DNA from 3 places in the Paracoccus sp. pheM1 genome. Region 2 is predicted to be linked to each of the others. Evidence: riboswitches for the same ligand, from Rfam matches in the RefSeq annotation. Region 2 holds a riboswitch; each other region holds the start of a gene.
What was found. Region 2 has a riboswitch for cobalamin ahead of KF941_RS21855 (TonB-dependent receptor). Riboswitches for the same ligand answer to the same signal wherever they lie in the genome.
Positions count from the first base shown of each region.

Region 1: another riboswitch for cobalamin. It lies ahead of KF941_RS17580 (ribonucleoside triphosphate reductase); the one in region 2 lies ahead of KF941_RS21855 (TonB-dependent receptor).
Region 3: another riboswitch for cobalamin. It lies ahead of KF941_RS11115 (DUF1636 domain-containing protein); the one in region 2 lies ahead of KF941_RS21855 (TonB-dependent receptor).

Region 1 is NZ_JAGXCX010000002.1:710,312-713,536, reverse strand. It holds gene nrdD (anaerobic ribonucleoside-triphosphate reductase) at 1-127, opposite strand, end outside; gene KF941_RS17580 (ribonucleoside triphosphate reductase) at 142-1,887, opposite strand; cobalamin riboswitch at 2,087-2,300, opposite strand; gene KF941_RS17575 (proteasome-type protease) at 2,562-3,225, opposite strand, start outside.
Region 2 is NZ_JAGXCX010000002.1:1,591,466-1,594,690, forward strand. It holds gene KF941_RS21855 (TonB-dependent receptor) at 1-1,328, opposite strand, end outside; cobalamin riboswitch at 1,463-1,681, opposite strand; gene KF941_RS21860 (SLC13 family permease) at 1,821-3,225, shown strand, end outside.
Region 3 is NZ_JAGXCX010000001.1:2,177,172-2,180,396, forward strand. It holds gene KF941_RS11105 (hypothetical protein) at 1-796, opposite strand, end outside; gene cobO (cob(I)yrinic acid a,c-diamide adenosyltransferase) at 856-1,467, opposite strand; cobalamin riboswitch at 1,505-1,707, shown strand; gene KF941_RS11115 (DUF1636 domain-containing protein) at 1,783-2,136, shown strand; gene cobW (cobalamin biosynthesis protein CobW) at 2,140-3,174, shown strand; gene cobN (cobaltochelatase subunit CobN) at 3,177-3,225, shown strand, end outside.

The sequences.
Region 1 (3,225 bases), 880 kb from region 2:
TCTTGCCGCGGTTGAACGAGGATACCGGGCGGTGATAGCCCATCACCCGCGTCCAGATCTCGCAGGGCTGGCGTTCCTCATCCGCCAGCAGGATCTCTTCCGGTCCGGTTTTCCGGTCGTCGAACATGGTCTTTTCCTTCCTCAATGCGCGGCCGATTGCCGCTTTTTCGCGATTAGCTCTTCGTCGCAGCGCGGGCAGAACGCGTGTTCGCCCGCGATATGGCCATGCCTGGGGCAGACCGAGAATGTGGGCGTGACGGTGATATAGGGCAGGCCGAAATTCTCCAGCGCCCGGCGCACCAGCTTGCGGCAGGCCTCGGCCGAGGACAGCTGCGTGCCCATGTAGAGATGCAGCACCGTCCCGCCGGTGTATTTGCGCTGCAGCGCCTCTTGCCGTTCCAGCGCCTCGAACGGGTCGTCGGTAAAGCCGACAGGCAGCTGGCTGGAATTGGTGTAATAGGGCTCGTGTTCGGTGCCGGCCTGGAGGATGCCGGGAAAACGCCTGCGGTCCTCCTTGGCGAAGCGATAGGTGGTGCCCTCTGCCGGCGTCGCCTCCAGGTTATAGAGATGTCCGGTCTGTTCCTGGAAGGCGGTGATGCGCGCCCGCAGATGGTCGAGCAGCCGCAGCGCGAAGGCATGGCCCCAGCCCGTGGTGATGTCATGCGCATCGTCGGTGAAGTTGCGGATCATCTCGTTGATGCCGTTGACGCCCAGGGTCGAGAAATGGTTGCGCAGCGTGCCCAGGTAGCGCCGGCTATAGGGAAACAGCCCGTCGTCCATCAGCCGCTGGATCACCCGGCGCTTGATCTCCAGGCTGTCGCGGCCCAGGTCGAGCAATTCGTCCAGGCGCCGCAGCAGCCCGGCCTCGTCGCCCTTGTGCAGATGGCCCAGCCGCGCGCAGTTGACGGTGACGACGCCCAGCGAGCCGGTCTGCTCGGCGCTGCCGAACAGCCCGTTGCCGCGTTTCAGCAGCTCGGTCAGGTCCAGTTGCAGCCGGCAGCACATGGACCGCACCATGTTCGGCTTGAGGTCCGAGTTCAGGAAGTTCTGGAAATAGGGCAGGCCGTATTTCGCCGTCATCGCGAACAGCAGCTTGGCGTTCTCGCTGTCCCAGGGAAAATCCGGCGTGATGTTGTAGGTCGGGATCGGAAAGGTGAAGACCCGGCCCTTTTCGTCGCCGCGCGTCATCACCTCGATATAGGCGCGGTTGATCATGTCCATCTCGGCCTGCAGATCGCCATAGGTGAAACCCATCGGCTGACCGCCGATCACGGGCACCTGGTCGCGCAGATCCTCGGGGCAGACCCAGTCGAAGGTCAGGTTGGTGAACGGGGTCTGCGTGCCCCAGCGCGAGGGGACGTTGAGGTTGAAGATCAGCTCCTGCATGGCCTGCCGCACCTCGGCATAGCCCAGCCCATCCTTGCGGATGAAGGGGGCCATATAGGTGTCGAAGGAACTGAAGGCCTGCGCGCCAGCCCATTCGTTCTGCAGCGTGCCCAGGAAGTTCACGATCTGGCCGATGGCGCTGGACAGGCGCTTCGGCGGCCCGGCCTCGACCTTGCCGGGGACGCCGTTGAACCCCTCGGTCAGCAAGGTGCGCAGCGACCAGCCGGCGCAATAGCCGGCCAGCATGTCGAGGTCGTGGATATGCAGGTCGCCCCGGCGATGCGCCTCGCCCACGGCGGGCGGATAGACATGCGACAGCCAGTAATTGGCCACCACCTTGCCCGAGACGTTCAGGATCAGCCCGCCGAGCGAATAGTCCTGGTTGGCGTTGGCATTCACCCGCCAATCGGCGCGGTCCAGGTATTCGTTGACCGACGAGGCGACATCGATGGCGACATCCCTTGCCGGCGCGATGGGCGGGGACGTAAGCGGCGCCGGCATCAACGCGCCCTCCCTTGCCTGCGGCTTGCTGCCGCCCTTGCGGTGCTGCGGACGGCGGCGCCGGCCTTGGCAGGTCTGGTGGTGAAGGATGGCTGCATCTGTTCCCCGTGCTGCTGGGGGCGGGGCAGGCCAGGACGCATGGAGCCCTGCGGCGACAAGGCCGCATTGCCAGGCGCACCGCCGGGACACCCCGCCCGTGGTTCATCGTCATCATCACGGCAGGTCTCCTGGCTCGCAGGTCGCCGCCCTTGCCGGCCTTCCCAATGCCGTGCGGCACCAGTGGCGTGATCCGGCGCAGGCTCGCTGCTTACAGTTGCGGGGGCAGCGTCGGCCTTGCCCCGAAAGGCGCACCGGCTTCCCTCTTCGCTTTCGGACCGGATCGACCCGAAAGAACCGTGATGCCTACATATGGGGATGATGACGCCGTATCCGTCAAGATGTTGTATTGACCTGCGACATTTTGTGCAGGATAGTCCGGCCGCCTGGGCAGGGACCACGAAGCCCTATCCTGATCCGGGGCACGGCACTGGGCGGGCTGGTTGCGGGATTGCGCTTCGTGGACCTTCGGGTCGTCCCCCGGCCTTTGTGCCCATGGCCAAGCAGGGCCGGCACCGGAATGACCTTGGGCAGGAACCGCCAGCCATGGGCCTTTGCCAGCCTGGCTGACAGGGGCGCTAGATCGTCACCTTGACGAAGCTGTCGCGCAGCGCCGCGGACCAGGCGGCGGACATGGCCATGAAGGCCGGGTCGCCTTCCAGGATGCGGCGCTTGTGGCTGACCCGGCAGTCGTCCTTGCGGATCACCGCCAGGTCCAGCGGCATCCCCACCGACAGGTTCGAGCGCAGCGTCGAATCCATCGACAGCAGCACCGCCTTTTGCGCATCGGCCAGCGAGGTCTGGGGCGTCACCACCCGGTCGAGGATGGGCTTGCCGTATTTGTGCTCGCCGATCTGCAGGAAGGGGGTGTCCTCGGTCGCCTCGATGAAATTGCCCTCGGGATAGATCAGGAACAGCCGCATCTCGCCGCCGGCGCGCTGGCCGCCGACGATCATGCTGGCGCTGGCTTGCTGGTTCAGGTCGCGGCACTGGTCCACGATCTCGCGCCGGGTGCGGTTCAGCGTCCGGCCGATGATCGTCGCCACCTGCAGCATGGTGGACGCGCGCATGATCGAGGTCTCTTCATCGGCCTCGGGCAGTTCGATGGCCTCTTGCAGGCGGGCGATGGTTGTCTGGGTCAGCGACAGGCTGCCGGCGGTCATGATCGCGATCACCCGCTCGCCCGGCTGCTCGAAGAAGAACATCTTGCGATAGGTCGATATGTTGTCCAGCCCGGCATTG
Region 2 (3,225 bases):
AGGTCGAAGCCGCGGTTCTTTTCGGGCTTCAGGTTCGGATTGCCCTGGTAGACCGAAGAGCCATAATCCGCATTGGCGTAAAGCTCGAAATAGGACGGGTTGACCAGCCCGGTCCCGGCCGAGGCGTGCAGGCGGAAGGGCCGGTCCGGCACGTGCCAGGACAGGCCCAGATTCCAGCTGGTGAAGTCCTCGAACACCTTGTTGCCGTCGTGGCGGACACCGGCCTGGACATCCAGCCCGTTGTCCAGAAAGCCGCGATATTCCAGCGCGACCGAGGTCATCTCGCGCCGGTTTTCCGGGGCCGAGGAGCTTTCGTCCCTTTGCCGCTCGGCCAGCACGTTCAGCAGGTGCGACGCCTCGGCCACCGTGCCGTCGATGCCGAAGCTGCCGCGGTATTTCAGCTTGCGCGTCTCGCCGCGCGTGACCGGGCCGCCGTCCGAGCTTTGCTTGTAGATCGTGTCCTGATAGTCCAGCCGATGCGTCAGCCGGCCGCCCAGCATGGAATATTCGGCCCAGATCCCGCCCTGGAACTCGTCGCGTTCGCTGTATTTGTGCGGGTCGTCCACCACATATTCCTGCGCGCTGGTCGCGGACCAGCTGGTGGAATCGTAATCGTATTTCTCCTTCGCGCGGCGCAGGGTGGTGCCCAGGCGCAGATCCTCGCCGATCTGCCAGTCGCCCGAAAGCCCGATGGTCTTGCGGTTGGTCCCGTCCTTTTCGCCGCCGTCGCCCGACTGGTCATAGCCGTGGTCGTCCCGCGCCGAGAGGGTCAGCGCGATCCCGCCCTGCGCGCCGCGCTGGCTGACATGGGCCGAGGCGGCGGCGCCGTTGCCCAGCTCGACCGAGCCGCCGTAATGCAGCCCCGGTTCCCCCTTGCGGGTGATGATGTTGATGACGCCCGCCGAGGCGTTCGAGCCGTAATAGACCGATTGCGGCCCGCGCAGCACCTCGATGCGCTCGATATTGGCGGTCTCGAGCCCGGACAGGATGTATTCGTCGGCCCCGCCCGTCGCTTCGATCCCGTCGAGCAGGATCAGCGTGTGGTTGCCCTCGCCGCCGCGGATGCGGACCTGGGTGAAGGTCGAGCCGGTGGCCGAGACCGAAACCCCCGGCACGGCGCGCAGCGCGTCCTGCACGGTGGCGATGCCCCTGGCCTCGATCTCGGCGGCGGTCAGCACGGTATGGGCGCGGGCATAGCCGCCCTCGGCCACGGCGGTCAGCCCGCCCGAGATCACCACCTCGTCCAGGCGATAGCCTTCCTGGCCGGTGGCGGCCGCCGGCAGCAGGGCGGCGGTGGCGGCCAGCAGGGAAACCGGAGTTCTGAACATTCCAAAGCCTTTCCAGCACGGGCCCGCGGCCCGCGATTTGCAGAAATGCCCTGCGGAAAGGCTGGCAGGCCCGACCGCAAGACGACGATCGTCACCTCTGCGGAACGGCCGCTTTCCAGACGCGCCCCGCGCCGGAAATGGGTGATCGCCACGGCAGGTCTCCTGGCTCGCGGATCGCTGCTCAGGCCGGCCTTCCCAGGAGATCCCAGTGGCACGTTCGACCGTCGCTCACCGCTTACAGTTGCGGGGGCAGCCCCGGCCTTGCCCTGGCCGCATCGCGGCCGGCGGGCGCACCGGTGTTCCCTTTTCATCCGGCGCGCAAGCCCGCCGGAACCGTAGCGGCCCCGCATTGCCGCAGCCGGGCGCCGGCTGTCAAGCGGCAATGCACCCGGCGCCCGGCCGCCGCGACAACCTGTCCGGGAACGCGGCCGCGGAACCGCCCGCCGGGCCGCGGCATTGGGTCAGGTATCCGACGGAAGGGAAGGTCAAGCGATGGCCATGCCGCAGATCCTGGCCGTGCTGATCCTTTGCGCGATGATGGCGCTGTTCGTCTGGGGACGGCTGCGCTACGACGTGGTGGCGATGATCGCGCTGCTGGCCTCGCTGCTGGCCGGCACGGTCAAGCCGGAGGAGGCGTTCCGCGGCTTCAGCGACGACATCGTCATCATCGTCGGCAGCGCGCTGGTGGTCAGCGCCGGCATCTCGCGCTCGGGCGTGATCGAGGCGGTGATGCGCCGGATGCTGGGGCGGTTGCGGACCCTGCGCTGGCAGCTTCTGGTGCTGGTCGGCTCGGTCACGGGCCTGTCGGCGCTGGTCAAGAACATCGGCGCGCTGGCCATGCTGATGCCGGCGGCGCTGAAGATGGCGCGGCGCTCGGGGCATTCGCCCTCGGCCTATCTGATGCCGATGGCCTTCGGCTCGCTCTTGGGCGGGCTGATCACGCTGGTTGGCACTTCGCCCAACATCATCGTCTCGCGGGTGCGCGAGCAGATGACGGGCCAGCCCTTCACCATGTTCGACTATGCGCCGGTCGGCCTCGGCCTGTCGCTGGTGGGGCTGGTCTTCCTGCTTTTCGCCCATCGGCTGCTGCCGCGCGACCGCCGTGCGACGGCCTCGCTGAGCGAGGCGGTGAACATCAGCGACTATCACACCGAGGCCACCGTCCCCGAGGGCGCCGGCATCGTCGGCATGACGGTGGGCGAGTATCTCAGCGCCGTCGATGGCGAGGTGGCCGTGACCGGGCTGATCCGCGGCGGCGCGCGCCGCGCGGTGACGCTGCCCGACACGGTGATCGAGATGGGCGACACCCTGCTGTTGCGCGGCGAGCCGAATGCGCTGGAACGCGCCGTGACCAAGCTGGGCATGGAGCTGACCCGGCAGGATGCGGCGGCCGAAGAAGGGCTGCCGGCCGACAAGATCGGCGTGATCGAGGCGGTGATCGCGCCGGCCTCGCTTCTGGTCGGCCAGACGGTGGGGCGGATCGCGCTGTTCGACCAGCATGGCGTGAACCTGATCGCCATTTCGCGCGCCGGGCATCGCATGACGCAGCGGCTCAGCCGGACGGTGCTGGCGGCGGGCGACGTGCTGCTGGTGCAGGGGCCGATCGAGCTGTTGCCCGAGCGGATGCGCGTGCTGGGCCTGCTGCCCCTGGCCGAGCGCCATATCCGGCTGGGCGGGGTGCGCAAGCAATTGCTGCCGGTGCTGATCCTGGCCGTGGCCATGGCGGCGACGGCGGCGGGGCTGGTGCCTGTCGCCGTCGCCTTCTTCGCCGCCGCCGTGCTGATGATCCTGACCGGCGCGATCAGCGCCGAGGAAGCCTATGAGGCCATCGAATGGCCGATCCTGATCATGCTGGGCGCGCTGATCCCGGTCAGCGAGGCGCTGCAAAAGACCGGCG
Region 3 (3,225 bases), on a different contig from region 2:
CGTCCTGCGAGCCCTTGATCAGCTCCTCGGACGGGTGGGCGACGAACCAGGCGAGCAGGGACAGCATGCCTTCGGTGCGCGCGCCGGTGATCTGGCCGCTGCCCTCGTAGCCGGGCGCGGTGATCTGGAAGGTCATCGGCTGGCCGCCCGGACCCATCAGGATCTCCTGCGACTGCTCCAGCCCCTCGGCGGTGAAGCTCATGGCCTGGTCGACGCCGCCGGCCTTGCCGGGCGCGCCGGTCAGCGACACCTCCATCCGCGCCGTGCGCTGGTGATCGCGCGAGACGACCTCGGGCTCGGTCGGGGGCTGTTCGGGCGCGGCTTCGGCGCCGGGCGGCGGCGGGGGCGCATATTGCACCGACTCGATGACGTAATCCGTCATCACCGCCGTCTGTTCGCGGAAACTCATCAGCCCCTCGTCCCAGATGCCGGTGGATTCGACCCTGGTCGTGCCCTTCTGCTCGAACAGGCGCGGCACCACCACCGACCAGCTCAGCACCTGGTCCTCGCTGACGCCCCAGCTGCCGTCGCCATTGTCGGTCAGCCGATAGGTCAGGGCCGAGACGCTGACCTGGGCCTGCTCGGCCGGAACCTGCGCCAGCAGCGGCGCCGGGTCGATCCGCAGTTCATAGCTTTCGCCCTGGGGGGTGACGGCGACCACGCCCTCGGTGCCGCCGAAATAGGTCTGGAAAACGCCGCGCAGCCGCGCGGCCCCCTCTTCGGTGGCGGGCACGGCCCAGGCCGCCGAGACGGGGCAGATCGCCAGCAGCGCCACAAGGCCTTGTCTCGCAAACATGTCCGAACATCCTTTCGAATTCACTGATCCTGCACAAGCGGCAGATGACAGGAAACAGGCTAGAACTCCACCCCCGGTTGCGCCTTGATGCCATCGCGGAAGGGGTGCTTGACCTGTTCCATCTCGGACACAAGATCGGCAAGCTCGATCAGTTCCGGCTTGGCGTTGCGTCCGGTCAGGACCACATGCGTCATCGGCGGCTTTTCGCTGCGCAGGAAATCCAGCACCTCGTCCAGGTCCAGGTAGTCATAGCGCAGCGCGATGTTGATCTCGTCCAGCAGGACCATGCGGATCTGCGGATCGCGGATCAGCTCCTTGGCCTTTTCCCAGCCGGCGCGGGCGGCGGCGATGTCGCGCTCGCGGTCCTGGGTTTCCCAGGTGAAGCCCTCGCCCATGGCGTGGAACTGGCACAGGTCGCCGAAATGCGTGGTCAGCAACCGCCGCTCGCCGGTGTCCCAGGCGCCCTTGATGAACTGCACCACCGCGCAGGGCATGCCATGGGCGATGCAGCGCAGGATCATGCCGAAGCCCGAGGACGACTTGCCCTTGCCCTTGCCGGTATGGACGATGACCAGGCCCTTCTCGCCCTGCTTCTCGGCCATCATCCGGTCGCGGGCGGCCTTGATCCGGGCCATCTTCTCGGCGTGGCGGGTATTGTCGTCGGTCTGCATCGGGCACTCCTTCGCTTGACAAGTCGGGACCGGGCGCGCACAGACGAGAGGCGCTGGTTCCTGTCCTACGACAGGCGAAGAGGGAATGCGACAGGCAACCGCCTGGAAGCAGCCGCCCCCGCGACCGTGACCGGAAAGGTCGCCCCGAGGCCACTGGCGAGACGCCGGGAAGGCGGGGCGGCCGTGGGCCCAGGCCCGAATCCGCAAGCCGGGAGACCTGCCAGCGCGCGAAGGATTGACCGGCGGACGGGGTGTTCCCGCTGGGGCTTGGGCGCTGGTCCCCTGCCTCGTGCCGCCTTGAGGGATGAAGGGCGCATGACCGTCACGCTGCATGTCTGCATCACCTGCCGCGCCGGCCAGCCCGTCCCCGAGGGCGAGCCCGTGCCCGGCGCGCGGCTGCATGACGCGCTGGCGGCCGAAGGCGCCCCCGACGGCGTGCGCATCGTCCCCGTCGAATGCCTGTCCGCCTGCGCCAACGGCGCCGCCATCGCGCTGTCGGCGGCGGGCCGCTGGACCTATGTCTACGGCCGCATGTCGGCCGAGGACGCGACCGAGATCCTGCTGGGCGCCGCCGCCTATGCCCAGGCCCCCGACGGCATCGTGCCCTGGCGCGAGCGCGTCACGATTTTCCGCAAGCGCAGCCTCGCGCGCATTCCCCCGATTGGATAGAAGATGAACGACCTGACCAAGACCCCCGTCACCGTCATCACCGGCTTTCTGGGCGCCGGCAAGACCACGCTGATCCGCCACCTGATGTCGCAGCCGCAGGGCAAGCGGCTGGCGGTGCTGGTCAACGAATTCGGCACCATGGGCGTCGACGGCGAGATCCTGAAGTCCTGCGCCGACGAGAATTGCCCGGCCGAGAACATCATGGAGCTGTCGAACGGCTGCATCTGCTGCACCGTCGCCGACGATTTCATCCCGACGCTGGAACGGCTGATGGCGATGCCGGTCAAGCCCGACCACATCCTGATCGAGACCTCGGGCCTGGCCCTGCCCAAGCCCTTGCTGAAGGCCTTCGACTGGCCGGCGATCCGCTCGCGCATCACCGTGGACGGGGTGATCGCGCTCGCCGATGCCGAGGCGGTGGCGGCGGGCCGCTTCGCCCCCGACGAGGCCGCGGTCGAGGCGCAGCGCGCCGCCGACGACAGCCTGGACCACGAGACGCCCCTCTCCGAGGTGTTCGAGGACCAGATCGCCTGCGCCGACATCGTGCTGCTGTCCAAGGCCGACCTGGCCGGCGAGCAGGGGCTGGCCGCCGCCCGCGCCGTGATCGAGGCCGAGGCGCCGCGCAAGCTGCCGATCCTGCCGCTGACCGACGGGGTGATCGACCCGCGCGTGATCCTGGGCCTGGGTGCCGCGGCCGAGGACGACCTCGCCGCCCGCCCCAGCCACCACGACGGCGCCGACGACCACGAACACGACGATTTCGACTCGGTGGTGATCGAGCTGGCCGAGATCGCCGACCCCGGCGAGCTTGCCGCCCGCATCGAGCGGCTGGCCCGCGAACAGAACATCCTGCGGGTCAAGGGCCATGTCGCCGTCGCCGGCAAGCCCATGCGCCTCTTGGTGCAGGCGGTGGGCGAGCGGGTGCGGCACCAATACGACCGGCCCTGGGGCGACGCCCCCCGCGCCTCGCGCCTGGTGGTGATCGCCGAACATGACGACATCGACGAGGCCGCGATCCGGGCGGTCCTGGCTGCCTGACGATGCATGTCGTCTTCCGCGAAAGCCGTGGGCTGGAAGAGACCGAGGTTC